DNA from 3 places in the Clostridium neuense genome. Region 1 is predicted to be linked to each of the others. Evidence: riboswitches for the same ligand, from Rfam matches in the RefSeq annotation. Region 1 holds a riboswitch; each other region holds the start of a gene.
What was found. Region 1 has a riboswitch for thiamine pyrophosphate ahead of ACJDT4_RS08295 (TatD family hydrolase). Riboswitches for the same ligand answer to the same signal wherever they lie in the genome.
Positions count from the first base shown of each region.

Region 2: another riboswitch for thiamine pyrophosphate. It lies ahead of thiC (phosphomethylpyrimidine synthase ThiC); the one in region 1 lies ahead of ACJDT4_RS08295 (TatD family hydrolase).
Region 3: another riboswitch for thiamine pyrophosphate. It lies ahead of thiD (bifunctional hydroxymethylpyrimidine kinase/phosphomethylpyrimidine kinase); the one in region 1 lies ahead of ACJDT4_RS08295 (TatD family hydrolase).

Region 1 covers NZ_JBJIAA010000006.1:72,032-82,198, reverse strand. The annotation lists gene nifB (nitrogenase cofactor biosynthesis protein NifB) at 1-21, shown strand, start outside; gene modA (molybdate ABC transporter substrate-binding protein) at 14-850, shown strand; gene ACJDT4_RS08310 (ABC transporter permease) at 874-1,731, shown strand; gene ACJDT4_RS08305 (homocitrate synthase/isopropylmalate synthase family protein) at 1,731-2,807, shown strand; gene ACJDT4_RS08300 (beta/alpha barrel domain-containing protein) at 2,797-3,597, shown strand; TPP riboswitch at 3,685-3,790, shown strand; gene ACJDT4_RS08295 (TatD family hydrolase) at 3,857-4,615, shown strand; gene ACJDT4_RS08290 (thiamine-binding protein) at 4,612-4,902, shown strand; gene ACJDT4_RS08285 (ABC transporter permease) at 4,883-5,626, shown strand; gene ACJDT4_RS08280 (ABC transporter substrate-binding protein) at 5,731-6,741, shown strand; gene ACJDT4_RS08275 (ABC transporter ATP-binding protein) at 6,710-7,450, shown strand; gene ACJDT4_RS08270 (TspO/MBR family protein) at 7,584-8,081, shown strand; gene ACJDT4_RS08265 (spore coat protein) at 8,205-8,504, opposite strand; gene ACJDT4_RS08260 (hypothetical protein) at 8,529-8,729, opposite strand; gene ACJDT4_RS08255 (PLC family EF-hand domain-containing protein) at 8,848-9,279, shown strand; gene ACJDT4_RS08250 (MarR family transcriptional regulator) at 9,374-9,820, shown strand; gene ACJDT4_RS08245 (class I SAM-dependent methyltransferase) at 9,844-10,167, shown strand, end outside.
Region 2 covers NZ_JBJIAA010000003.1:16-10,182, forward strand. The annotation lists gene dltB (D-alanyl-lipoteichoic acid biosynthesis protein DltB) at 25-1,014, opposite strand; gene dltA (D-alanine--poly(phosphoribitol) ligase subunit DltA) at 1,011-2,537, opposite strand; TPP riboswitch at 2,756-2,859, shown strand; gene thiC (phosphomethylpyrimidine synthase ThiC) at 2,949-4,262, shown strand; gene ACJDT4_RS03920 (DUF2161 domain-containing phosphodiesterase) at 4,776-5,552, shown strand; gene ACJDT4_RS03925 (methyl-accepting chemotaxis protein) at 5,658-7,721, opposite strand; gene ACJDT4_RS03930 (ABC-F family ATP-binding cassette domain-containing protein) at 8,342-10,167, opposite strand, start outside.
Region 3 covers NZ_JBJIAA010000006.1:226,389-236,555, reverse strand. The annotation lists gene ACJDT4_RS09075 (DUF2971 domain-containing protein) at 24-788, shown strand; gene ACJDT4_RS09070 (type I phosphomannose isomerase catalytic subunit) at 841-1,830, shown strand; gene ACJDT4_RS09065 (MarR family winged helix-turn-helix transcriptional regulator) at 2,129-2,662, shown strand; gene ACJDT4_RS09060 (Fur family transcriptional regulator) at 2,693-3,133, shown strand; TPP riboswitch at 3,240-3,338, shown strand; gene thiD (bifunctional hydroxymethylpyrimidine kinase/phosphomethylpyrimidine kinase) at 3,489-4,295, shown strand; gene cytX (putative hydroxymethylpyrimidine transporter CytX) at 4,288-5,523, shown strand; gene thiM (hydroxyethylthiazole kinase) at 5,481-6,299, shown strand; gene thiE (thiamine phosphate synthase) at 6,286-6,918, shown strand; gene ACJDT4_RS09035 (MBL fold metallo-hydrolase) at 7,222-7,941, opposite strand; gene ACJDT4_RS09030 (TetR/AcrR family transcriptional regulator) at 7,969-8,562, opposite strand; gene ACJDT4_RS09025 (hypothetical protein) at 8,816-9,382, shown strand; gene ACJDT4_RS09020 (ABC transporter substrate-binding protein) at 9,462-10,167, shown strand, end outside.

The DNA of each region.
Region 1 (10,167 bases):
GAAGGTGTAATAAATGATTAAAAATTTATTTATAAAAAAAAGAGGAATATGCTTTATTTCTAGCTTGCTTATTATAGTTTTCTTTACAAGTGCATGTTCTAGTGTAAGTTCTAAAGAACTTAATAAAACTAAAAAAAGTTCCAAAGAAAAGATAACTGTTCTTGCAGCGGCAAGTCTTACAGAAGCCTTCACAGAATTAGGAAATGATCTTGAGAAGGAAAAAAATATCAAATCATCTTTTAATTTTGCAGGTAGTCAACAGTTAGTAACTTTAATTGAACAGGGAGCACCTGCTGATGTATTTGCATCTGCAGATACTAAAAATATGGATAAGGTAGTAAGTGATAATAAGGTGGAAGGTAGTACCATATTTACAAAAAATCAATTAGTAATTGGTAAATACAAAAACAGTAAAATACAAGTTAGCTCATTAAAAGACTTAGCAAAGGATGGAGTGAAAATTGTAGTTGGAGATAAATCGGTACCCTGTGGTGCGTACTTTTATAAAGCAATCAGTAAGGCTGTTAGTGACAAGGTTATAGATGAAAATACCTACAATAAAATATTAAAAAATATTAAAAGCAGCGAATTAAATGTTAAAGACATTGTAAGTAAGGTTTCCATGGGAGAGGCTGATGTAGGAATAGTATATAAAACTGATATAAATACAAAAAATCAGGATAAAATTCAGGTTATAGCAGATGATGAATTTTCTAAGCTAAAGGTAGAATATCCTATAGCAGTCATAAGTTCATCTAAACATAAAAAAGCAGCTAAGAGCTTTATTAATTATCTTACTTCTAGTAAAGGAAAAAAACTGTTGGAGAAGTATGGATTCACGATAAAATAAGTTTTATTGGTAGGTGGTTTGGTATGGTTGAAGATGGTATAAAGTTAAGAAGAAAGTATACAAATGTGTTTGCAAAAGAAACTAGAAATAATTTTGTTATGGAGAGAATATTATTTCCTACCATGTGCTGCATGGCCGTGATTTATATTTTTTTACTTGTGTTTCCAATTTTATCGTTGATGAAATATGCTGGGGTATACAATATATTAAAAAATGTATGTAACACGGAAAACGTTAATTGTATACTCTTAAGTTTGGTGACCTCTCTAGTTTCTCTTGTAATAACCTTTCTTTTTGGTACTGCCACAGCTTTTTATATTGCGAATATATCTAATAATAAGATGGCAAAGTTACTTGATATTATAGTTGAAATTCCAATTGTACTGCCGCCAGCAGTTGCAGGAATTGCGCTGCTATTAACTTTTGGAAGCAATGGTTTTATAGGAAGGTTTTTATCACAATATAATATAGATATAGTGTTTACTCCTATAGCAGTAGTAATTGCACAGGTTTTTGTATCATCTGCGTTTTATGTTAGAGTTTTAAGGGATTCCATAAAAAGAGTGCCTGATGAGATTTTTGAAGCAACTTATGTTTTTGGTGCAGGTAAAGTTGAGACAAACATAAGAGTTATAATCCCAATGCTTAAAAATTCTATAATATCTGGACTTATATTAGCCTGGGTTAGATCAATGGGAGAATTTGGAGCAACTCTTATGTTTGCAGGTAACATATTAAATAAAACAAGGACTATTCCACTTGAGATATATACGCTTATGCAAAGTGATATAAAGACAGCTACTGCCTTTGCAGCAATATTGTATATATTGTCATTTTCTATGCTTGTTATAGTAAGAATGAATGAAAAGGAGGATAAATAGTGGCTATTATAGTTAATGGTAAGAAAAAAATGATAATAGATAGATCTATACCCGAAATAGTAAGAAAATTAAGTAAATTCCAAAGGGAAGATATTTTTAAGTTTATGCAATTGCTTACTGCATTTGGCATTGATATTATTGAAATTGATATGAAATCAGTTAATCAAGTAAATATACTACCTAAAAATATTAGCTATGCATATAGAGTAGAAGATGAGAAGGATGTTACTTTTATTAAAGATTATAATTTTAGGTATCTTATCATAAAGAATGATTTAGCTAAAAACATGAAAAATGATTTAATAACAAATATAAATAATTCAAAGATTATACTAGAGATAAATATTGAAAAAATTAATGATGATTTTTGGAGCGAAAATTATGAGGTCTTAAATAATTTTAATATAGCATGTATTAGAATTAATAATGTTGAAAAATATAACTTTAATAGTTGGAGCAAGTTTATAAAAAAGATAAAAAATGAATTTTCTGTGCTGATAGATTTTTGTCCTAAAAACCGATATTTTGCTGCAACAGGAATAGCCATAGAGTGTTGCTTAGATGGGGCCGATTTTATTACAACTGCATTTTACGGAGAAAAATATGGATTTGCAGCTTCAGAAGAAGTTATGCTTGCACTTAAGGTAATAAGAAATGGAGAAGTAATTGGTGACTCCAAATTACTATGTGAGATTAAAAAGGTGTATGAAAAGCTTGTAGATCAAGAGATTTTTCCAATGAAACCTGTACTTGGAGCGGATATCTTTAAATATGAATCTGGTATACATGTTGATGGAATAGAGAAGAATGCAAAAACTTATGAGCCATATAATCCATATGAAATAGGTTCAAAAAGGCAAATGTTTATTGGAAAGCACTCTGGAAAGAAAGCAGTTATTACTAAATTAAAGGAATTAAACATTAAATCTATAAATATTGATGTTGATGACCTTTTAAAAGAAATACGAAGTAAAAGTGTTAAATTAAGAAGAAATATTTTGGATGATGAGTTGATTAAATTGTATGAAAGCTCCATTGGTAAACATATAGAATGGGGGGGAAAATATGAGCATTAAAGTTGTTGATACAACATTAAGAGATGGTGAACAAAAAGCTGGTATAGCACTTGGAATAAATGAAAAGGTACAAATTGCGAAAATTCTTGATGATATGGGTATTTTTCAAATTGAAGCTGGTATAGCAGCTATGGGTGGGGATGAAAAAGAAAGTATAAGAAAAATAGTGAAATTGGGGCTTAAAAGCAAAATATCTTCCTGGAATAGAATGAATATTGAGGATATTAATGAATCTATGGACTGCTCTGTAGATATAATTCATATATCGGTTCCGGTATCTGATATACAAATTGAGGATAAGCTGAAAAAAAATAAGAGTTGGATTCTTGAAAATGTTGAAAAATGTGTTCAATATGCAGTAAGTAAAGGATATGAGGTAACTGTAGGATTGGAAGACGCTTCAAGAGCAGATATAAATTTTTTAATAGAAGTTTGTAGATTGATTTACAGTATTGGTGTTAAAAGAGTTAGATATGCGGATACTGTTGGTATTTTGTATCCAAGAAGGGTATTTCATCAAATAAACAAAATAAGAGAAGCTGTACCAATAGAAATAGAAGTTCATGCTCATAATGATTTTGGTATGGCAATAATAAATTCAATAGGAGCGTTAAAAGCTGGGGCTAAATATGTTGATTGTACTATTACTGGAATAGGTGAAAGAGCTGGTAATTGTGACTTTTTAGAGTTTGCAAAAACTATTTATGAGCTACTTGGTGAAAAAGTATATTTAAATGAGTTTAGTGATTTAAAGAATAAGGAAAATGTTATAAAGGGGATAATTGGATAAATAAATCTGATTAAGATTGTAATTTAAATAGTATATTTTTTATTTACAAATAGCAAAATTAATGTTAGCATATAGATAGTATTTATTTTTTAGTGCTGGGGGTGCCCTTTGTGGCTGAGAGAAGTTTTTAAAACTTTAACCCTTTGAACCTGATGCGGATAACACCGACGAAGGAAAGCTTAATTCACATGTAGAATGCATGAGCGCTATTTTAAAAGTAGCGCTCTTTATTTTTGCGTAAAATTAGAAGGGGTGCAATATGTTTGTTGATGCACATAATCACTTGGATTTTTTTAAGGATAAGGAAAAGTTAGAAAAAGCTCTTGACATTATTAAAGTAGATAACATAGTTACACTTGGATGTTCTATGGATATTCAGAGCTATAATTTTACTAAAAAGCTTAGTAAGGATAATAGAAATATAATACCTTGCTTTGGAATTCATCCTTGGGAAGCTCACAATAATTATAAAAATTTAGATTTGTTTGATGAATATATAAAAGAATGCAAAATTATTGGAGAAATAGGACTGGACTACTTTTGGATTAAAGAAAAAGAAAAGTATCCGCATATGAAGAGTGTTTTTGAATACTTTTTAAAAAAGGCTAGAAACTATAATAAAATTACAAATATACATACTAAAGGTGCAGAAGAGGAAATTCTTAACTATATAAAAAAGTATGGACTTAAAACACCTATAATACATTGGTATAGCGGAGATTTAGAAACTTTAAAAAAATTAATAGATTATGGCTGCTATTTTACTGTAAGTGTTGATATAGGATATTCAAAGCTTACACAGGAAATAGTTAAGCTTCTTCCACCTAATAGAATTTTGACAGAAACCGATGGACCAACTTCTTTAGAATGGGTAAATGGAAAGTATGGCTATCCAGATGAAGTGAAGAATATAGTAAATAAAATTTCAATCATAAAAAAATATAATTATGATGAAATTAAAAATAAAATTTTTAAAAATTTAAAAACCATATTAATGAAAGAGGGAATAGTAATATGAAAACAGTTAATGTTAGTTTACAAGTACTTCCAACAGTGCCAGAGGAGAGAATATATCCAGTAGTTGATAAGGTTATAGAATATATAAAATCAACTGGAGTTAAGCACATAGTTGGACCAATGGAAACTACTATGGAAGGTGACTTAGATGAACTTATGGAAATTGTAAAGAAAGCACAAACAATATGTGTTGAAGCAGGAGCCTCAAGAGTTGCATCTGTTGTAAAAATAGATTACAAACCTGAAGGGGTAACGATGGAGGAAAAAGTTGGCAAATATCAAAAATAAACTATATCCTATAATTACTTTGGTAGCTGCCTTGCTGCTTTGGCAAGTTATTGTAGATGTAAAAAATGTGCCAGCATATATAATTCCTTCACCCACAAGCATAGTTAAAACGCTTATAAGTGATTTTAAAGTTATAATGGATAATACAAAGGTAACAATATATGAATCAATTGTAGGTTTTGGTATATCAATAATTTTATCCTTTGTGCTAGCCGTACTTATGGATAGTTTTAAAATTGTTAGAAAATCACTCTATCCAATTTTAGTGATTTCTCAAACAATACCAACCATAGCAATTGCACCGCTGTTTATAATATGGTTTGGTTTTGGACCAATGCCTAAAATTATAGTTGTAATAATAACCTGCTTTTTCCCAATAGTAATAAGTCTTATAGATGGCTTTGAAAAAGTTGATAGAGATTATATTAATTTGTTTAGAACAATGAAAGCATCAAGGCTTCAAACCTTTTATCATTTAAAACTTCCATATGCCATGGTTAACTTGTTTTCTGGGCTTAAAATAGCTGCAACCTATATGGTAATGGCATCTGTTATAGGAGAGTGGCTTGGAGGAGACAGCGGCATAGGCGTTTATATGGTTAGAGCAAAAAGTGCCTATGCGCTTGATAAAGTTTTTGCAGCAATTATAGTTATAGTTTTAATAAGCATAATAATAATATACATTATAGATTTTATAAGCAAAAGATTAATACATTGGAAATAAGCGAAACTTAACTTATTCATTATGAAAAGACCGAATCTTAAGCAGTTTTTCATAATACATAAGTTAAAAGTTTCATTGATTTCACTATAAGGGAGAGATTCAAATTGAAAAAGAATAAGATAATATCATTGGTAACAGCTTTAGTAATGAGCACAGTAATCTTTTCAGGTTGTAGTACTACTAGCAGCACAAAGGAAAGTGCAAATAAGGCACTGGATAAAACTACAGTGATACTTGATTGGACACCTAACACAAATCATACAGGAATGTATGTAGCATTGAAAAAAGGATATTATAAAGCGCAGGGCTTAGATGTAAAAATTCAGCAGCCAGGAGATACAGCTGTTACTACACTTATAGCTACTGGAAAGGGAGACTTTGGCGTAAGCTATCAGGAGGATGTAACTTATGCACTTACTGGTGATTCACCGCTTCCTGTTAAGTCAATTGCTACTTTAATGGAACACAACACTTCGGGGTTTGCAGCTCCTAAAAGTAAAAATATAAAAAGCATTAAAGATGTCGAAGGAAAAGTATATGGTGGTTGGGGATCACCATCGGAGCAGGCAGTAATAAAAGCAATTATGGAGAAAAATGGAGCAGACTTTAGTAAACTTAAAATTGTAAATGCAGGAAATGATGATTTTTTTGCAGCAACAAAGAAAAACATAGATTTTGAATGGATTTTTGAAGGCTGGACAGGAATTGAAGCAAAGCTTAAGGGCATTGATTTAGACTATGTTGCTGTTAAGGATTTAGATCCAGCACTTGATTACTATACACCAATACTTATAACTAACAATAATATCATAAAACAAAATCCTGAAAAGGTAAAAAAATTCTTAAAAGCTACTGAAGAAGGATATCAGTATGCAATAAAAAATCCAGAAGAAAGTGCAAAAATACTTCGCTCATATGCTCCAGAAATAGATGAAAAGTTGGCAGTGGAAAGCCAAAAGTATATGACAACTCACTACATTGCAGATGCTCCAAAATGGGGAGTAGAAAAGGCAGAAGTATGGGATAGATATGCAAAATTCCTAAAGGATAAAGGATTAATTAAAAAGGAGCTAAATTCGAAAGATGCATTCACAAACGAATTCTTGCCAAAATAATGAGGTTATAAGCCTTAAAAATGTAACAAAAAGTTTTGATGGTAACATTATACTTAAGGATATTTCTATTGATGTAAATAGAGGAGAATTTGTTTCAATACTTGGACCAAGTGGCTGTGGAAAAAGCACATTGTTTAATATAATAACAGGGTTAATTGATAAAGACAGTGGAAATATTTCGGTGCTTGGAGATATAGGGTATATGCAGCAAAAGGATTTGTTACTTCCCTGGAAAACTATTATGGAAAATGTGGTACTTCCGCTTGATATAAAAGGAGTAAACAAGAAATCTTCAAGGGAAAAGGCAGCTAAGTATATTGAATTAATGGGGCTTTCTGGATATGAGAATAAATACCCTTATGAGCTTTCTGGAGGTATGAAGCAAAGAGCCAGCTTTCTTAGAACCTTTCTTTCTTCAGAGGAAATAATGCTTCTTGATGAACCTTTTGGTGCTCTAGATTCTATAACCAGAGAAAACTTGCAAAAGTGGATTTTAGATATGAAAAAAGCAGTGGAAAGGACAATACTTTTTATTACTCATGATATTGAGGAAGCTGTATTTTTGTCTGATAGTATATATGTCCTTGGTTCAAAACCGGGTGTTGTTAAAAAAAAGATTGACTTAGACTTTTATAAAAAAGATAAGGAAAAACGATTGTTTTCTTCTGAATTACTTAATTATAAAAAAGAAATAGTAAAACTGCTTTAAATCAAAATATTTTATATAGGAATGTATGAATCAAAATGTTTTAAATTTGATTCATACATTTTTTTTATAAAATAGATTAAAGTAAATTAAAAACAATATATATATATTATAAAGTTAAGGGAGATGTATTTGGGTGTCTAATGTTTTTAAAGTTAATGGAGAAAAAAGTATTTGGAGACTTATAGTTAGTATTTTAATAACTGCTGGTATTGGTGCATTAAGTGGATTTTTAGGAATGGCAGGTAATGATCAGTATATTAAAATAAAGAGACCAGCATTTTCACCACCAGGTTACATATTTCCCATAGTTTGGACTATACTATATTTTCTCATGGCTTTAGCTTTTTATAGAATATGGATGCATGGTAAACAGGGAGAGGATATTAAAAAAGGTACAATTTTATATTTTGTTCAATTATTTTTAAACTTTTTGTGGAGCATAATATTTTTTAGATTTAATTTATATGGAATTGCATTTATTGAACTTTTAGTTCTATTAGGCTTTATATTACTTACAACCTTTGAGTTCTACAAAATTGATAAATTAGCAGCATATTTGATGATACCATATATTATTTGGGTATCTTTTGCTGGTATACTTAATGGAGCAATATGGATATTAAATAGGTAACAATTGTACGTTAACAGTAGTGACAAGTTAAGAAGGATTTTTATCAATTATGAGCTTAAAAAATGTTTAGGAATATAACAAAGAAAAGTAAATGTAACTTGTCACCTGCTATTTTCGAATAAATTATTCGGATTCAAGTACACGTTTTGAATCATTTAAATCATCCTTTAGCTGTTGCTCAGGATCTTCATAAGCTTCAAACCAGTTTTTACCTATAGCAATGTCGCATAGTTCATGGCTTTCATTTATAGCCATTGATAATTGAGTATCTATAATCTGACGTAATTGTGGATTTATTGCCTCAGAGGTCGCATTGCAGAGAGTTGTTATATTAAATTTTGAATCTTTAAGCATATCAACAGTTATACTCCTATCATCAAGTTTTAAATTACTATTTTTTTCAGATTCATTAAATAAATTCATTTTATTTCCTCCATATTAAAAGAATTATTCTGATTTACCCAAGAAATTTTGAATTGCTTTAATATTATTCTTTTTAGAATCTATGCGTTTTTCTACAAAGAAATTAAGTTTGTCATCTTTGCAAAGCTCTATGTAAGTGGTTAACTTTTTAAGTTCGTTTACTTCATTACTTAATATTTCTTTAATCATAAGATTTTCGTAGGGAGTTAATTTTGCACTACTCATAAAATTCACCTCTTTCTTTATTTAGTATTTACTTAGAAATAGGATTTTACTCATTATAAAGCACTAATATGCACATTTTTTATACTTTAAAATAAAATATATTTTAGGAGATGATAATATGGGAAGTGAGGGGGTTATTGCTACTTCTATACTATTTGGCGTAGTTGGTGGAGTTTTAGGAACTATAATTTTTTTATTTCCATATCTTAAAAGTAAAGGTGTAGATATAAAAGCTGCCCTATCAGATATAAGAAATATGGTAGATGTTTCTGGAAAGACTATTGATGCTATAAGCAGTATAGTACCAGACAATAAAGCTGTAAGTGTTCTTCAAACTATAGAGAAATGGGCTAAAATTGCAGTAGGAGATGCTGAAGAGCTTTATCATACAGGAGATATTTCTAAAGATGAAAGGGCACAAATAGCTGAAAATGTTGTTTACAGTGTTTTAAAGGAAATGAATATTAATATAGATGATAATAAAAAAGAATTAATAAATGCAGCTATTAAAGATGCAGTAAATGATTTGGGTCATACAATCAGTAAATAAATTAAATTCCAGTTTTGGAACTGGAATTTTTACATAAGTATTGTTATAATATATAATAGTTATATATTATAACAATATTTTATAGGGGATAATTATGGATAAAAGGATTATTTGCGAATTGTTCGGTGATATATTTTCTGTTATGCCTGTATTTAATAAAATAATTTTAAATGTTGGAGATAAAATTTTAAAAGATAAAGGAATAACTACGGCTCATATAAAAGTAATGTATATAGTAAAAGAGTGTAAGAAAACTAATATAACTGAACTTGGAAAGATGCTTTCATCACCAAAATCAAATGTTACAAGTTGGACTAATAAATTAGTGGGTATGAATTTGGTTAAAAGAGTCTATGATGAAAATGATAGAAGGATAATATACGTAAGATTAACAGATGAAGGCGAAAAGTTTATGCAATTTTATAAAGAAGCTTTAATGAAATCTTTTGAAGAAAAATTATGGAGATTCAGCGATGAAGATTTAATATTGTTTAAAGACACTTTAGATAATATGAGAAAGCTAATTGATAAAATTAAATAATTTGATTTAGAGAGGAGAAAGTTATGAATACAGATAAGATGTTTTATAAGGCGTTGTTTAAAAATTTATTTTTTGATCCATGTGATGTAAAGTATTGGGATGGGGAAGTTCAACATTGTGGTGATGGAAAAGCCAAATTTACAATACTATTTAATGAAGAAATACCAAAAGGAGATGTAATAAAGGATCCATTTCTAACATTAGGCGAAGGATATATGACAAAGAAAATTGATATAGATGGTGATGTTCAAGAAGTCATAGAATCATTGTACAATAATAAGGAAAGCTTTATGAGTAATGGTCATAAATATCAAAAGCTTATAAAATTTATACCTAACAGCATAAAG
Region 2 (10,167 bases), on a different contig from region 1:
TTTTAAATCAAATTTTATATCACTTCAATTTATTGTAAGGTTTCTTAAGTTGATGACATTGCCGTGCCATATTCCCATAGTAAGCATTGTTATAATAAAGCCTAAATACGATGAGGTATATCTGCTTTTAAACCATTTATGTTTCATAGCGTTCATTACAAACCTAGTATATATAAAATCTCTAAACCAAAATGATAATGACATATGCCATCTATCCCAAAATTCTTTCATGTTCTTGCTTAAGAAAGGCATATTAAAGTTTTCTGGAAGCTTAACTCCTAAAAAATAGCCTGTACCAATAGCTATTGAACTATATCCAGCAAAATCAAAGAAAAGGTATAAACTGTAGGCGTACATACACTGAACTATATTATTTATACTAAAGTTAGATGGTATTTTTGAAAGCCAATAGGTGTATATTAAGCTGGCTATAACAAACTTATAGGCAACGCCTTTAAAAATCCTAAAGATACCATTTCCCATACAATCTATATATTCTTTTCTTGTAAGAGTTTTATTTATGTCTTTTTCAAAACGTCGACTTCTATCAATAGGACCAGAGCTAATGCTTGGGAAAAATAAAATAAAGTAAGTTAAATCAATAAGTTTAATTTCTTTTATTAATCCATCATGTGTTTCTATTATTACTTGCACAGTTCTAAAGGTAAGGTAAGAAATACCTATAAAACCTAAGGTTGAAGAAGTAAAAAATCTACTAAACTTGACTAAACAAAGAGGAAGTATGCTTAAAAAAACAAATATACGCATGATCCAAATATTATCTGTTTTTTGTCTAATCAAGAAATATAGCTTTATTAAGATTACCTGAAGTATGTAAAAGCCTAAAAAACTTAATAGTTCTGCTTTATTCCTTCCGATAAATAGCAACATCATACATAGGCTTAAAAAGGTTCCATAATATTTTAGTTTTTTCTCTAATAATCCAATAATTATCGCTGGAATTAATGAAACAAAAAGAATGTAGAAGAATATACCATGTTCAAAAGGGGTCATTTTAAATCCTCCTGAAGTAATTTTCTATCTATTTTGCAATTTGAATTCATAGGGAATTTATCTAGTATTTTAATTTTTCTAGGTACCATATATAGAGGCAAAGATTTATTAAGGTCATTTTTTATCTTCATAACTATTTTAAACTCCTTTTCATTAAATTCTTTGCTTAGCGTAACGAAGGCTGCTATATAAGAAATTTTTTCTTCAATTTTAACTGGCAGAGCAACAGCGTTACTTATGTAATCTAATTTTCTTAGATTATTTTCAATATCTTCTAACTCAATTCTATATCCATTTAATTTGATCTGGAAATCTTTTCTTCCGCAGTAGTAAAACAAATTATCTTTCTTGTATGCCAGGTCACCAGTTTTATAACCTTGCTTAAGGCCAGTTTCAGTTTTAACCGTGAAAAAGTGCTTTTTGTTCATTTCTTCATTGTTATAGTATCCAATACTTACATTGTCACCGACTACATAAATTTCACCTTTTTTGTTATCTTTAATTTCTTTGCCAGTATCATCTACTAGCATTACTTTAGAATTAGTCATTCCATACCCTATTGGAATAGAATCCTCAGCATAAATCATATTCTTACTGATTTCCGCAGCTGTTATTAAAACAGTGGCTTCTGTTGGACCATATCCATTAATTATTGAGATATCTCCAAACTTTTCATAGAGAGTTGAAACTAATTTTTTTGATAGTATTTCACCAGCAAAAAACATCTTTTCTAGCTTTGGAAGTAAGTTTTTATTAAAACTATTATCAATAACGCACATTTCGGCAAATGAAGGTGTTGATATCCACATAGCTATTTTTGATATGCCTAAATTTTTAAATAAATCCTTAAAATTTGTAGTCATTTCTTTATCTATTACATATAAAGTTTTCTTAAGAAGAAGTCCAATGTATATGCTAATCACAGATACATCGAAAGAGTAAGATACTTGATTTAAAAATACACTCTCTTCTTCACTAGTTTTGCAATAAGGCATGAACCATTCAATAAATGTTTTTAAAGCTTTGTAGGTGATTTGAACACCTTTAGGTTTACCAGTACTTCCAGAGGTATAAATCATATAATAAACATCATTTTCTTTTACACGGTATGATTTGTCAGGCTCAATTCCGCTAAATTTAACAAAAATATCATTCAAGGTGTTTAAGGACAAAATCTCTCCATTAAAGTTATCAATATCAATATTTCCTATATTAATAAATAATGTGGGTTTAGAGCTTTCAATAATATCTTTTATTCTGTCCTTTGGAAAAGTAGTATCTATAGGAATATAAGCATGTCCAGATTTACTACAAGCTAAAAAAGAAATTAGCATTTCATGTTCTTTATGACCGTAAATAGCTATTGGTGATTTATCGTCCCCATATTCAGAGATTATGTATTTTGCAAGTGCATCTGAATATTTTTTTAGCTGACCATATGTTAAAGTAGAATTTTTGTATATTTCGAAGACATTTTCCCTATGTTCAATGCAGATTTGATCTATAGTATCAAGCAAATTCAAAAGAATCAGTCCTTTCTATTGAGATAATTATTAAACATAAATATTATATTCTAGTAAATAAATGTTTTCAATACAATTAAATTACTTAATAGTATTTAGATACAACAACGACACATATATTACATAAGTGTAACGTATGTGTATTGTTAAAGTTATGGCATATTTAGAAATGTATATGTTAGTTTACAAACGTGTTAAGTGATGGTAAAATGAGAAATGTAATTTGCTAGAGGTGCCTTAATGTAAAAGGCTGAGAGGAGAAATCCAACTCTTAGAACTTGATGTAGTTAGTACTACCGTAGGGAAGCAGAGCATTATTAGATTATGAATTTTTAAGCTTGCCCTTAATTTGGGTGAGCTTTTTTTAATGTGTCTGCATCCAAAAATAAAATTTAGATAAGGAGAAATGTTATGAATTATTTAACCCAAATGGATGCTGCAAGAAAAAGTATATTTACAGAGGAGATGAAAGTTGTCTCTGAAAAAGAACATATTGAAATTGAAAAATTGAGAAAGCTTATTGCAGAAGGAAAAGTTGTAATTCCAGCTAACAAAAATCACAATTCCTTAAGTGCAGAAGGTATTGGGGAAGGACTTAGAACTAAAATAAATGTAAACCTAGGAATATCTAAAGATTGTGCCAATGTGGATATGGAACTTGAAAAGGTTAAAACAGCACTTCAAATGAAGGCAGAAGCTATTATGGATTTAAGTTCTTATGGAAAGACAGAAGAGTTTAGGAAAAAGCTTATAGAAATGTCTCCTGCGATGATAGGAACGGTTCCTATATATGATGCAGTAGGTTTTTATGATAAGGAATTAAAGGATATAACTGCAGAAGAATTCTTAAGGGTAGTTGAAAAACAAGCTCAAGATGGTGTGGATTTTATGACTATTCATGCTGGAATAAATAGAGAAACTGCTGAAGTTTTTAAAAGAAATAACAGAGTTATGAATATAGTTTCAAGAGGTGGTTCACTTTTGTATGCCTGGATGGAACTTAACAATAAGGAAAATCCATTCTATGAGTATTTTGATAAAGTTCTTGAAATATGCGCTAAATATGATGTTACTATAAGTCTTGGAGATGCTTGCAGGCCCGGATGCATAAAAGACTCAACTGATCCAAGCCAGATTAAAGAACTTATTACTCTTGGAGAACTTACTAAAAGGGCATGGGAGCAAAATGTACAAGTTATGATTGAAGGACCTGGACATATGGCGCTTAATGAAATAAAATCAAATATGATTATAGAAAAGAGATTATGTCATGGAGCACCTTTCTATGTTCTTGGACCTATTGTTACGGATATAGCTCCAGGGTATGACCATATAACAAGTGCAATAGGAGGAGCAATTGCAGCTGCAAACGGGGCGGACTTTCTATGCTATGTTACTCCAGCAGAGCATTTGAGGCTTCCTAACTTAGATGATATGAAAGAAGGAATTATAGCCTCTAAAATAGCTGCTCATGCCGCTGATATTGCAAAGAATGTTCCTGGTGCAAGGGAGTGGGATAATAAAATGGCAGAGGCAAGACAAAAATTAGATTGGAAGGCTACGTTTGAACTCTCAATAGATCCAGAAAAGGCTATAGGATATAGAAAAGAATCAACACCAGAAAATCCAGATACCTGCACTATGTGTGGAAAAATGTGTGCGGTTAGGAATATGAATAAAGTTATGAGTGGAAAAAATGTAAACATACTTAGAGACGATGATTAGCATAAAAATTGCGAAGTAATAATGCTTCGTCGCGTTAAAAAAATTCTATAAATCTTGGTGTATATTTTAAAATAGTGCTTGCTTTGAGTTCAAGAAGGATAATGGGCAAAGCCCAAGCCTCGTATATGTTTATACTCTCTGAAAAGATGCTCAGACAATTGAAATATCTAAGTATTTTACGATTTTTTTGCCAAGATTTATTAGAATCTTTTTAAACTGTTCCTTCAGCATTGTTACTTCGCTCTCTCGGTAGTGCAAGGAAAAAATTCCTCCGTGCCTACGGAATTTTAGCATGAATCTTTGTAATCAATTAAACTTGTACAATATATTATTGACTTTTATTAGTGTATATGGTTCTTAGTGTGAAATTGATAATACCATTATGTATTAAAATTGTGATTTTTTAAGTAAACTATAATTTTAATAAAATTGTTTTTGGTTTATGAAATCTTTATGATAAAATTACTATTAAATGTAGAGAAATTTATAATACTTTTATCATGAGGTGTAGTTATGATGGATAAAGAAAAAATACTAGAAGAAGATTTGTACAAGCCTGTTCACGATTTCTTTGAAAAACAAGGGTATACAGTAAGGGCGGAGGTTAAGGACTGCGATGTTACGGCTATTAAAGATGATTTCCTTATTATAGTTGAACTAAAAAAGAATTTGACTGTAGAACTCTTGTCACAGGCAGTTAAAAGGCAAAAAATTTCAGAACTAGTTTATATAGCTGTTCCAAAACCTAAAAGGATGAAAGCAGATTCAAAATGGAAGGATATTTGTCATCTTATAAGGAGATTAGAGCTTGGACTTATATTTGTGAATTTTAAGAGCAGCAAAACTTTTGTTGAAGTTGTCATAGAGCCCAAACCTTTTGATAGAATAAAAAGCATTAATGCAAATAAAAAAAAGAGAGCAAGTCTTATAAAAGAAATTAAGGGCAGAAACAAGGATTTAAATGTTGGAGGAACAAGGGGGAAAAAGCTTGTAACTTCTTATAGAGAAAGTGCAATTGAAATTGCCTGCTGCCTTGATAAATTTGGACCGCTTTCCCCTAAAAGGCTCAGAGAAATTGGAACGGACTGCAAAAAAACTGTATCTATTTTATACAAGAATTATTATGGCTGGTTTGATAAAAAATCAAGAGGGGTTTACGAGCTAAATGAGGAAGGAAAAAAGAACCTCAAGGTGTATGAAGAACTGGCAAAATACTACTATGAGAAGATAGGGGAGAAAGTGACAAGTGATCAGCTCAGAGTACAGAGTACAATTGACAGAGGACAGTGAAGGTGGATTTATCTTACTTACGTCAGATAAATCTAAAATTATATAAAAATGCAGTGTAATGAAAAAACCTTGGAATTATAGGTACATAAATCCAAGGTTTTAAAGCTAAATTTTAAACTGATCTATTGATACTTTTAATTCTTCTGCAATTGTAGCTAATTTTTCACCTGAGCTTGCAATTTCTTCAATTGTAGCTGATTGTTCTTCCGTAGATGCAGATGCCTGCTCTGTTCCAGCGGCATTCTCCTCAGATATTGCCGATAAATTTTGCGTTAATTCAATAATTTTGTTTTTATTCTCTGCCATTAAGCCTGTAGAATGATTAAGTTTAGTGATTATGATTTTTATATCATCAATTGCCTGTGCTATTCCCTCAAATTTTCCTTCAGTTGCTTCAACGCTATCTTCTTGTTCTGTAACAATCTCTTTTGTTTGCTTCATAAAATCAACTGCACTTTGTGATTTTGTCTTTAATTCATTTATTATAGTTTTAATGTCATTTGTAAAGTTATTAGATTGTTCTGCAAGCTTTCTTATTTCATCCGCAACAACGGCAAAACCTTTACCTGCTTCTCCTGCTCTTGCAGCTTCAATTGCAGCATTTAAAGCTAAAAGATTTGTCTGATCCGCAATGCTTTCAATCATAGCACTAGCACTTTCAATTTTTTCTGCATTTTCATTGTTACTCATTATAATCTGATATACATTGCTTGATGCATCACTGTTTTTCTGTGTCTTATTAATAAGCTCTTTTAAAATTAGGAAACCTTCTTCCTTTTGTTTTTCAATTTGAATTGCTGCAGCATTAAGTTCTTTAGTATAATTTAAATCTTGTTCTAATAAATTGCCTAACTCTTCTACATTATGAGCTGCTATTTCTGTATCTTTAGCTTGTTCACTAGATCCTCTTGCAATTTCTTCAATAGTTTTGGCTACTTCCTCTGCAGCAGTAGCTGCTTGCTCCGAAGTAGCTGTTAATTCTTCTGAGGAGGCAGCAATATGCTCTGCTGCACCTGCAGTTTTTCGAATAAATTCAGCCACGTTTTCTCTCATAATTTTAAGAAACCTTATCATATCTCCTATTTCATCTTTTCTATTTAAGTACTTTTCATTCAACTGTTTATCTTTGGAAAAATCTAAATTACCAAAATCTTTTACTCTGCCTGTGACTGCTATAATAGGTTTTGTTATGCTGCTAGATAAATAATTAGCCAAAATACTTATTAACACTAATATCACTATAGCCGAAATAACTACTATATTCATAATTTCTTTTGCACCAGAATTTAACTCCTTTTGAGTAATAAGCGATGCTAATATCCAATCCGTCCCTTCAACTTTATATGGACTTACAAGATATTTTTCTCCATTAATTGAAACCTCAAAGGTTTTTGCTTGATCAGTTAGAAGTTTATTCAAGCCAGCAATACCAACTTCTTGTACTTTTTTAAAATTATTTTTAGGATTTTTTCCATCTGCCATTATCACACCTGTATTGTGTATAAGCATTGAATACCCTGTTTTACCAAGCTTCATTTGATTTAACATATCGCTAATTTTAGATTGCTTCACATCAAGGCCTATTACTCCAAGAAACTTTCCATCTTTATCTGTAAATGAACGGGCATTGCTTGTAAGCATCGAAGACTGAAAAATATATGGCGCTGTTCTAATGATTTTTCCGTTCTTATTTTCAGCATCAACGTACCAAGGTCTTTTTACAGGATCATAACCTGCAAATGTAGTAGTTTCGGGCCATTGTATATATCTTCCATCCTTAGTGCCTAGATATACATAGTTTGTACCTTCATGGTTATGTCCATACTGCTCAAATATTTTGTATATCGCTTTTTCAAGTTCTCCATTAGCAGAAGGTTTCATTTGAGTTTCTTGTGTTGTGTTTTTATAAGTTGTTATGCTGTCATCTACCGCCATTATCAGGGGATTTGTTGCCAGCATATTAAGATTTTTATCTATTTGGTCATTGAAAATTTCAATTGATTGAGAAACTATTTTCAGTTGTTCTCTAGAATTACTCAAATAATCATTATAATTCTTTTTATTTACTTGATAAATTGCTATACCACTGATACTTACTACAGTCAGTAAAACAATTAAAACTATAGATATTAAAATCCTACCTTTTATCCCACTAATGCTTTTACTCATGATATCCCGTCCTTTTCTTATTTTTGCACTTTTACGTATTTTTCGACATTTATATAGCTTCCTTTATATGATTTTGTATGGATATTGAGGGCAATTTTAACATGATTATATTTTATATCATAAACTTCCACTTTATATAATATATATTGGTGCTAAATAATCATCTTCAAATGTTGATAACATGATATTCATTAGTATTACATTCTTTTTTTTACTTTGTTTTGCCTTGGATTTTATCTCTTTATAAGCAATTTTTTTAAAATCTATTTTCACTAATTTATATATATAAAGTTCTTAAGTTGATGACCTTAGGTGTGCATGAGGGGGGGAATTGGGATGTTTTAACACAAGCGATATGGATAGATGAGGATAAAGCTCAAATTATAGAGTAGATAAGCTGAAAGGCTGAAATCACCTAGCGCTAAATTTATCTCGATAAACTGGAATCTAAAAAGCAGAGTACAAAGTACAAAGGACAATGAAGGATGATTTTTCTCCGCTATGCTTTGAAAAATCTTAAACTTATTGCGCGCAAAGCGAAAGGTAAATCATTCTTAATTGTGCATTGAGTTAAATTTGAGTTTGTTAGGATAGATTATATTTAATGATTTTCAATATTGTTACTTATGATCTTTAATTCTTTCTGCCAATTCGTTTAAATATTCCCATCTGTCATACAAGTTTTGAAGCTTTTCTTCCTGCTCTTTCTTTTTAGCTAGGAGTTCTTGCAAAACTACATAATCACTTCCAGCTGAATTAATTTGACTTTCAAGTTCAGCAAGTTCTTTTTCAGCAGTTTCAATTAATCCATCTATTTCGTCATATTCTCTTTGCTCTTTATAAGAAAATTTAAGCTTATTATTTTTGGACTTTTCTTCTTTAGGCTTACTTTGCTTTATTTTTTCTGGCTTAGGTTCTTCAGTTAAAACTGCTTTCTCAAGGTATTCAGAGTAATTACCAGTGTTGTATTCTATTTTGCCATTACCTTTGAAAATAATAAGTTTATTTACAACCTTGTCAAGAAAATATCTATCATGAGAAACAGTTATTACGCTGCCAGAAAAACCATCAAGATAATCTTCAAGTAATGTGAGGGTTTCAATATCAAGATCATTTGTAGGCTCATCTAGTATAAGAACATTAGGAGCCTCCATAAGTATTCTTAAAAGATAAAGTCTTCTTTTTTCGCCACCAGAAAGTTTTGAAATAGGAGTCCACTGCATTTCTCCTGTAAATAAAAACTTTTCAAGCATTTTAGAAGCACTTATAAGTTCTCCACTTTCATCTTTTATAAATTCAGCACCTTCGCGTACATATTCAATTACTCTTAAATTTTCATCCATGTCTTTAGACTCTTGAGAAAAATAACCTATTTTAACGGTTGAACCAGCATCTACAGTTCCGCTGTCTGGAAGAATTTTGCCCGTTATTATATTTAAAAGTGTAGATTTTCCTATGCCATTTGGACCAACTATTCCAACAGTATCGCTTTTGGAAAAAATAAAGCTAAAATCATCTATTAATTTTTTGCTACCAAAGCTTTTGCTTATATTTTTTAGCTCTATAACCTTTTTGCCAAGCCTTGAGCTTTGAGCAGAAATTTCAATTTTATCTTGCACGGCTAATGATTCTTTTTTATTTAATTCATCAAATCTTTGTATTCTTGCTTTTTGCTTTGTGCTTCTTGCCTTAGCACCTCTTCTTATCCAGGCAAGCTCTCTTCTTAAAAGGTTTTGCCTTTTGTCTTCAGAGGATTTTTCCATCTCTTCTCTTTCGAGTTTTTTACTTAAAAAGTCACTGTAATTGCCTGTATAGGTGTATATTTTACCATTGTGAAGTTCAAACATGTTGTTTATTATTCTATCAAGAAAATACCTATCATGGGTTATCATAAATACTGCACCCTTTTTTTGAGTTAGATATTTTTCAAGCCATAAAATTGTCTCGCTATCAAGATGATTAGTAGGTTCATCTAAAATTAAAAGATTGGAAGGGGTTATAAGTGCAGCAGCTAAGGCAATTCTCTTTTTTTGACCGCCGGATAAATTGCCTATCTTTTCTTCAAAATTTTTTATTCCAAGCTTTGTGAGTATAGTCTTTGCTTCACTTTCCATATCCCATAAATTTAGAGCATCTAACTTTGAGGTTAAATCAACAATAAGCCCTTGAAGCTTTTCATCTTTAGGATTAAGTGCTGCATCGTGAATTGCTTTTTCATAAGCTTTTAAAATTGTCATTTCTTTAGAATTACCTTTGAAAATTTGTTCCATAACTGTTGAATCATCATAAAAATCCGTATTCTGCGAAAGATAGCTTATTGAAAGTTCATTGGAGGTTGTTATGCTTCCCGAATCGTAGTCAGTGAGACCGCAGAGTATTTTTAAAAGAGTTGATTTGCCGGTTCCATTTATTCCAATAAGACCTATTTTTTCTCCAGAATTTATAG
Region 3 (10,167 bases), 150 kb from region 1:
TTCACGGTAAGGAGTAAAATATTTTGGAATGGATAGAGGAATATAAAAGATTATTTTTTGCAGGAAAAAAGGATGAAGCATATAAATTAAAATACGATAACTTTCCTAAAAGATTATATAAATATGAGGTTATAGATGAAGAAAAAATAAATACACTTATAAATAATGAACTTTGGTTTTCAAATCCAGATGATTTTAATGATCCTTTTGATTCATGTGGAATATGCTTTGATGAAGGAGAAATAAAAAAACACTTAAAGGGCATTAATGTGACGAAATTAATTGATTCCTTTAAAACAGATGTTAAGATTTCTTGCTTTTCTGAGGAAATTAATAGTATGCCTATGTGGACACACTATGCGGGAAATCATGAGGGCATGTGTGCGGAATATGATTTTTCTAAAATTAATTATACAAATAGATTTTCGAAGTATTTATTTCCTGTAGTATATCAAACAGAAAGATATGATATAACTGACATTTTAAAGGATTTAATTAATGATAAAACAGAAGATGCTGCATACATGCTTTTTTTTATGATGCAGATAAAGCATATAAGCTGGAATTATGAAAAGGAATGGAGAATAATACTTAAGGATGAAAAAATACATAACAAGGTTGAATTTCCAATAAGGCCAAGTGCACTTTACTTGGGATTGAACTGCAAAGGTGAAAACGTTGAAACTATAAAAAAATTAGCGCATAATACAATAGGATGTCCTATATATAAATTAGAAAAAACAAATGATAAGCTATTTAAATTTAAAAGTATATGTATTGATAAGTGAAAGTATAGGACTTATATAAGCATAAATTAAATATAATACGGAGGTTGCTAAGATGTATCCATTAAAATTTGAAAATTTATATTACGAAAAAATATGGGGTGGAAGAGATCTAGAGCAGTTTAGAGATAATCTTCCAGCTGGAAATATAGGAGAGAGCTGGGATGTTGCTTGCCATAAAAATGGAACTAGCATTGTAGCAAATGGAGAATTTAAAGGAAAAAGGCTTGATGATTTAATAAAGGAAAAGGGGAGTGAACTTATAGGAACAAAGATAAGTTCAGATTGGTTTCCTCTTCTTATAAAACTAATAAATGCTAAGGACAAACTTTCAGTTCAAGTTCATCCAAATGATGAGTATGCAAAAAAAGTAGAAGGTGATATGGGTAAAACTGAAGTTTGGTATGTTGTTGAGGCATTTGAAGGTGCTAATTTAGTAGTTGGAACAAAAGGAAATTGTACGAAGGAACAACTTAAAGAAGCACTTGAAAAAGATCAGCTTGATGAATATATGAATAAAATCCCTGTTAAGAAGGGTGATGTATATCTAGTAAGAAGTGGTATGATTCATGCTATAGGTGAAGGTGTCATAGTAGCAGAAATTCAGCAGAATAGCGATACTACATATAGAGTTTCTGATTACAATAGAGGAAGAGAAATACATGTAAAAAAAGCACTTGATGTAATAGATTTAAGTCTTCGCGGTAAAAAAAGTGAAGGAATAAAGATTAAAAAAGATGGATATGAAAAAACATATTTATGTCTTGGAAGAGATTTTTCGCTAGAGTTATATGATTTTAAGGATGAACTTGCAGAGAAAAGTGATGAAGAGAGATTTTATATATTTACTTGTGTTGATGGTGAAGGAAAAATTTTTTATGGACAAAACAACAGTAAAAGTGAAGTTGTAAATTATGGAGATAGTATTTTAATTCCTGCAGGTACAGGTAATTATATCTTTAAAGGAAATATGAAATTATTGAAGAGCTATGTACCAGATGTTGAAAAAGTTCAAAGAGAAATACTTGGAGAGATAAGGTATTAAAAAAGCAAAGAGTAAAGGATTAGTTGATATTATCTTTTACTCTTTGCTTTTTTATAAGGATGAAATATATGCTTAGCGAAACAATAGATTTATGGAGGAAATGCAGATTTTAAGGTAACTATAAATATCATAACTTACTAAAAATAACTGTGGAGAACTTATAATTATGGTATTCACAGTTATTTTTTTATAAAGAAGATTAGGTACCTAATCTTTTTGTTGACTTTTAATTATATGGCTGATATACTAAAAACAAGTTAGGTACCTAACTTGTTTTAGGGAGAAGGAGAAAAAATTTATGGCAAGTATAGATTTAAATAACTTATACCATGCTCTACATAATTTGGTAAAACAAATGCATCGTGCCGCACATAAAGATTATTGCATGAAAGGTGTAATTTATCATGGTCAAGCAAAGTTACTTGCAGAGGTTTCTGGAAACGATGGTGCTAGTCAAAAAGAATTAGCAAAAAAATTGGATGTTAGACCATCGTCAATGACAGAAATGCTTAGTAAGCTTGAAAATAATGGTTTCATTTTTCGAAAACAGGATCAAAAGGATCAACGTGTGAGTCATATTCATTTAACTGATGAAGGTAAAAAAATTGTTGAACATATAGAGAAAACCAAAGACGAATTTGAAGAAAAATTTTTTAGTGCACTAACAGAAGAAGAGAAAGAGCAATTTTTTGTATTAATTAAAAAATTATGTTTAGGATTGGAAAATGACAATAATAATGATTATAAAAATTTTCATCATTGTAGAGAACATCATCATAGACATTTTCATCATACGCACAATTATGATTTTGATGGGAGAGATAAATTTTAACTATAATTAATTTAAATAGGGATGAGTATTATGAATTTATTAGACGAATTTAAAACTACGTTAAAAGAAAAAGGTTACAAGGTAACGCTTCAAAGAGAAAAAATACTGGATACTGTTATTAAAAATGAACATAGCCAACTGACATCAGAAGAAATTTACAATATTATTAAAAAGGATTATCCTAATATGGGTATAGCAACAATTTATAGAACTATGCATATATTTGAAGATGCAAATATAGTACGTAAATTTGATAATGATGAAAATGGAGTAAGATATGAATTAATAGACATGAACGATAAGTATCAGCATCCCCACTTTATATGTACAAAGTGTGGAGAAATATTTGCTGTAAAAGATTTTAATCTAAATTTAATAGAAAATGAGTTAAAGAAAAGTTATAAATTTGAAATAGTTAATTATGATGTTAAGGTTTATGGAATATGTCCTAAATGTTTAAAGATACAGTAGTGTTATCCAATAGAATTTAAATTTTAAGGTGGAATATAATTTAGAATAAAGCTTTACAATTATATATATTGTGTATATAATTAAGTCGTATTTTAAAATTTAATATATTGTATTGCGGGGGGACCATTTGGTTGAGAAGGTTAAAACCTGACCCTTTGAACTTGAAGTAGTTAAAACTACCGTAGGGAGCAAAGCGAATTTGTTTATTTTCTTTGAAATAAATGCTTACCTAAAAAGTAAGCATTTTTTATTTGCATAATTTCATTAAGAATGCATATAAGCTTAGGCATATTCAATTCTATTTCCAAGTTCATTTTCCTCCGAGATACAAGAATAAAAAAGGAGGAACTTATCTATGAAAAAGGTATTAACAATTGCTGGCTCAGATTCTAGTGGTGGTGCAGGCATTCAAGCAGATTTAAAGACATTTTCAGCACATGGAGTTTTTGGAATGAGTGTAATAGCAGCGGTTACAGCTCAAAATACTAAGGAAGTTATTGATGTTCAAAATATAAGTCCAGATATTATTGGAAAGCAAATTGATGCTATTTTTGACGATATTGAAGTTGATGCAGTAAAAATAGGCATGATATCCGAAATTGAAGGTATAAATGTAGTTTCAGAGAAGCTAAGAAAGTACAAACCACGCAATGTTGTTTTAGATCCTGTTATGGTATCAAAATCAGGATATTCTCTTATGAATCCAAATTCTGTTGAGACGCTTATAAAAGAACTTATACCAATCGTATCAGTGGTAACACCTAATATACCAGAAGCAGAAATAATAGCAAATATTAAGATTGAAACTATTTCTGATATGGAGAAGGCAGCGAAAATAATATATAATATGGGACCTAAAAATGTATTAATAAAAGGTGGGCACTTAACTGGTGATGCTACGGATGTTTTATATGATGGTAAAAATTTTGTTTATTTAAAGAATGAGAGAATTAATACAAAAAATACTCATGGTACAGGCTGCACACTTTCTTCTTCAATAGCATCAAATTTAGCATTGGGAATGAATATAAAGGAAGCTGTAGAAAATGCTAAAAAGTACATAACAACTGCTATAGAGCATTCACTTTCTATAGGACATGGCTCAGGGCCAACTAATCATTTTTATACATTATATAAAAAGGCTGGATTAAATTATGAGTAAAACGAAAGATAAATTGTATTTTTGGGACTTTGCACTTTTATGGTGTGGTGCGGCTATTTCTATAGCTGAAATTTTAACAGGTGGATCAATAGCTGCTTTAGGCTTTAAAAAGGGATTAATTGCAATAATACTCGGGCATCTTATTGGTACAGCAATATTTATATTTGCAGGTATAATCGGTACTCGTGAGAAAGTCCCTGCAATTACCTCTACAAGAATATCTTTTGGCTTGTATGGCACATATTTGTTTTCAATATTAAATGTGCTTCAGCTTCTTGGTTGGACAGCAGTTATGATAAATTCCTGTGCTCAGTCCTTAAATTTAATAAGTAAAACAATGTGGTCTATAAATAATATTCCACTTTGGAGTGTACTTACAGCAGTGCTTATTATACTGGTTATAGCTTTTGGAATGACTGGCTTTAAAAAAATTAATACTTTAGCAGTAGTGCTTTTGTTTGCACTTACACTTGTACTTGGCTGGGTTGTTTTTAGAAGTGGAAAACTTTTCTCGCAACCTTCTGGTGGAAGTATGTCTTTTGGAAGTGCACTTGAACTTGTAATTGCAATGCCTCTTTCATGGCTTCCTATGGTTGCAGACTATACAAGATTTGCAGAAAGCGAAAAAGAAGGTGCTTTTGGCAGCTTTTTAGGATATTTTATTGGAAGCTCTTGGATGTTTATTATAGGTCTTGGAGCAGCTATTGTTTCAAAAAATCCTGATCCTTCCACTATGATGCTTGCTGCAAATCTTGGAATATCAGCCTTTGGAATTGTTGTACTTTCAACAGTAACAACTACATTTATGGATGCATATTCAGCTGGAGTTACATTTTTAAATATAGTTCCAAAGTTTAATGAAAAAGCTGCAGCTATAGTTATAACAATAATAGGAACGGCAGCATCACTATTAGTTAATATGGACAATTATACGAACTTTCTTTACATAATAGGTTCAGTTTTTGCTCCATTGTTTGCAGTACTTTTAACAGATTATTTCATAATAAAAAAGCATACGAAAATAGAGGACAAACTTCTGTTAAATATTGGTGCTGTTATAGTATGGGCAATAGGAGTAGCTGTTTATTATTTGTTTATAAGATTAGATTTCATATTTGGTGCAACACTGCCAAGCATGCTAATAACAGGTTTATTATATTTTATTAGTTGGAGGTATATAAGTAAATGGAAGTTAATGAAAAATTCAAAGAACTTTTATGCAGCGTAAAGGAGAAGAAACCTCTTGTACATCATATAACTAACTATGTTACAGTAAATGACTGCGCAAACATAGTTTTAGCAGTTGGCGGTTCTCCAGTAATGGCAGATGATATAAACGAAGTTGAGGATATGGTGTCTATTGCCTCAAGCCTTGTAATTAACATTGGAACATTAAATAGTAGAACTATAGAAGCTATGGTAAAGGCGGGGAAAAGAGCAAATAAACTTGGGATTCCGGTGGTACTAGATCCTGTTGGAGTGGGGGCAACACCATATAGAAAGGAAACAGCCTTAAGACTCATAAAAGAAATTAAATTTGCTGTAATTAGAGGTAATTTAGCAGAAATAAAAATATTATGCGGTATGAATGCAGCTTCAAAGGGTGTTGATTCTGAAGAAACTCTTACAGATGATGCAAAAGAAGTTGCTAAGGTTTGTGCAAAAAATTTAAATACAGTTGTTGCAATTACCGGAGTGAATGATTATGTGTCTGATGGAAATAAAGTTATGGTTCTTAAAAATGGAACTAAAATGCTTACAACTGTTACTGGAACAGGCTGCATGACTACATCGCTTGTAGGTACATATTGTGGTGTTACGAAGGATTATTTATTAGCAGCTGCAGCAGGAATTTTAACTATGAGTATGTCAGGAGAAAAAGCATATGAAAAGCTTACAGAAGCCGAAGGTAGTGGGAATTTTAGAGTAAGACTTATAGATGAAGTTTTTAAGCTTAAAGGTGAAGATTTTATGAGGAGAGGTAGTATAAATGAAGTATGTTAATTATAGTTTGTATCTTGTAACTGAGAGAAGCTTACTTTGTGGTATTGAGTTAGAGCAGGCAGTAGAAGAGGCTATATTGGGAGGGACAACCCTTGTACAATTAAGAGAAAAAAACATTTCAACTATGGATTTTTATAAAATTGCGGTAGATATTAAAAAGGTTACAGATAAATACAATGTGCCACTTATAATCGATGATAGATTAGACATAGCATTAGCAGTTGATGCTGCTGGAATTCATGTAGGGCAAAGTGATATGCCTTGTGATATAGCAAGGAAGCTTGTCGGCAAAGATAAAATAGTTGGAGTTTCAGCTGGCAGTGTTGAGGAAGCCTTAAAAGCACAAAAAGATGGGGCAGATTATCTTGGAGTAGGAGCAGTTTTTCCAACGGGAACTAAAAAAGATGCTACAGATGTTAGTATTGAAACTTTAAAAGAAATAGTAGAAAAAGTTAATATTCCAGTTGTTGCAATTGGTGGTGTAAGTGCAGATAATGTAGATAAACTTGCAGATACAGGTATTGATGGGATTTCTGTTATTTCAGCCATACTTGGTAAAAAGGATGTTAGAAAAGCGGCGAAGGAACTAAAGGAAGCGGTTGAAAAGTTTGTTAGTTAGTAACTAAATTTTTACGAGTTAAAAATGTTGTGAACTAACTTAATCATTGCACAGTGCACAGCTCACAATTCACAGTGAAGGATGATTTATCTTCCTCTCGTCAGATAAATCTAAAATTATATAAAAAACTGGTATGATGCTTGGCTGGTAAAGCGAATATAATAATGCATTATCTTGAAATGGCGTCAGCAATAAGCTTTAGATTTTCTGTAGCAAAGTGGAAGAAAATCATCCTAAACTGTGAACTGTGCATTGTGAATTGTGAACTGATTTAGTTTGCATTCTTTATACTTTCACAATCTCTCACTTAGATTTATTAAAGATACTGCCACTTTCGAATGGTGCACCGTGGCCCGGATATACCATTTTTATATCCATAGCTTTTAATCTATCAATGCTTTTGCTGAGAATTGAGAAGTCTAAAGCATTTAATGCGGCAGTGGGCTTTTTTAAATTTGCATATGTGTCGCCAACAATTAGGCTGTTATCTTCGGTTAAGATGCCAATTGACCCATAGGTATGTCCAGGTAAATGAATAATTTTGCAGTGAAAACCGTACTTTAGTAAGCTATCACCCTCATCGATAATAATATCTGGTTTGAATTTTTCAAAATCATTGAGTGTCTTCTGAGAAATTTTTTTTAATTGCTTTTTCATCAACTGAAAAATAATTTTATAAATAATTGAATTGTAATTGCTATTCTCTAGCATTTCTTCTAATGATGGAGCTTCGACTAATTTTACATCGCCTGAATGCATTGCTATTCTTGCTTTATATTTATTCCTAAGAAAAGCGGCATTTGCAGAATGGTCATTGTCACCATGAGTTAATACTATAAGAATCAAATTGTCAGGATAACAACCGTTCATTTCAAGCTCTTTTTCAAGTTTTTCACGTCTATTTGTAAAAATTTTATCCATAAATAAATGTCCGCCAGTATCAAATAAAATGAATTTGTCATTTTCCTTAAGTAGATAACAATTTACACCTTCTAAATCAATTCTAATAATTTCTTGATTCATAATAACTCCTTTACAAATAAATTATTTTTACTTGTGATTTTTGTGGTATGCACCATGAGTTTCTTGATATACTTTTAAATATAATTTGTCAAATTGACGTCTATCAATATCAAAGTATTTTGTCCATGAATCCGCAAAGCAAATATACGCATAGTTTGGAAGAAAACTTGTAAAAAATTCTGCAATTCTTCTTTCTTGAACGTCATATGATTCGCCTAAATTATTTTCTGATTCTTTATTAATCATAGCTTCTATAACCTTAAAAATTATTGGTTGTTTTTTTGTCTTTTTTAAAGAATCTATAAAAATTACTCTTACTAAATCTGCATTTTTTTGCCCAAATTCATAGTAAACATCTTTCATACGATTTGGTAAATTTTTAGCTTTTTCTTTATGGGTTTCACTGCTAGTGCTATTTATGATGTTCATATACTCATCAACAAAGTTTTTAGTTAGAGCTTCTAAGATTGCATCTTTATTTTTAAAATGATAATAAATAAGAGATTTAGGAACGTCTGCAGCACTGGCAATTTCTTCAATACGAGAACCTTCGAAGCTTTTTTCTGCAAATATTTTAACTGCTGCTTGTAAAATTCTTTCACGTGCATTTGGTTTATTCATTAACTTTTATTACCTCTCCTTAATTTTAGTACTGAATGTTCAGTTTTAATTATTATAACATATATTGTATGTAAAATGTAGAAAGCTTTTTATCATCTAAGATATTTTCTTTTCAGATATTATGATTCAGATTTAAATGCTTTTAGTTTATGATGAAAATAAATATAAATATGAAGCTTATAAAGGCAGAATTAAGTTCTATTTTAAGTTATAATGTTTAAATATATAACTAATTTATGGGGGGAGGAAAGGTATGACAGATATTAGTATTATTATAGTTGTTATTGTATTAACCTTGGCAGCTGCTTTTATTTTGATTTATAGGAGGAAAAAAACTAAACTTTCAGTTTCTGCTTATATTACTACAGATGTAGTTGAGCAAAAGAGCTTTAGAAAAGGTACAATAGTAAGTGATTCAAATGGGACAATTTATGAAATACTTTTAAAGCTTAAAATTACAAATAATACAGATAGCTATCTAGAAATTTTATCAGTTTTTATTGAGTATGAATTTGAAGAGGATAGCACCTCGGAGTTTGAAATTATTCCTAATGAATTTCCTATTTCTATAGAGCAATTGGATAATTGTGAAATTAGTATACAAAAAGAGTGGCTCGATTATGAAAACGTAAATTCTTTAGGGGTAATTGATTCAGATGGAAATCGTTATAGTGTTTCCAAGCAGAACTTAGATAAGGTATGGTTAGAATCAAATAACTTGCCAAGCGCTAAAAATAAGTATGACAAAAAACAAGGACCAATGGATGTTACAACGGATTTTGTAGTTGTAGATAGATATAGGATTAAATCAACTTCATAAGTATGAAAAAATATAATTATATGATATACTATCTATGTATGCTCATTGTTGCATAGTATAAAAAGTGGGGTAATTAATTATGAAAAGCAAATTGAAGAAAATTTTTATGATGTTCATAATTGCATTATTTACGTTAAACTTTGCAGGTGGATGCCAGAATAATTCCTCTAATGTAAAAAAGCAGAGCAGTGAAAAGAAAAAAACTACAAAAGTACCTGGAGAAATAACTGTATGGATATGTAATAATGACCAAAATGTTATCAATGATCAGATTAGCTTATTTAAGAAAAAGTATCCTTACATAAATGCTAAAGTTATTGCTATGTCTTCAAAGGATATTGTAAGTCAATACATAGATAGTTGTACAAATAAAAAGAAGCTTCCTGATGTAATTGAGGTTACAGATGAAGGAGCAGCAACTCTTATCAATGGATTTTCGGATGAATTTTTAAATGTGGCCTCAGATTCGGATATAAAAAAAGGCGTTTTTCTAAATAATAGAGTGAATAATCTATCAAGAAAAAACAGTATATATGGATATCCTTGGTATGTAAAGCCTGTTTTTATGTTATATAGAGATGATATATTAAAATCATCAGGAATAAATGCAGATGATATAAAAACATGGGATGATTATGCAAAGCTTGAGGATAGTATAAAGAATTCTGGAAGGAAATTAACCTTAATTCCAAATTTAAATAAAATATATGATATTCAGTTAAATGAACTTGATACTAATTTTTTTGATGATGATGGTAAAGTAGAGGTTAATAGTAAAAAAGCCA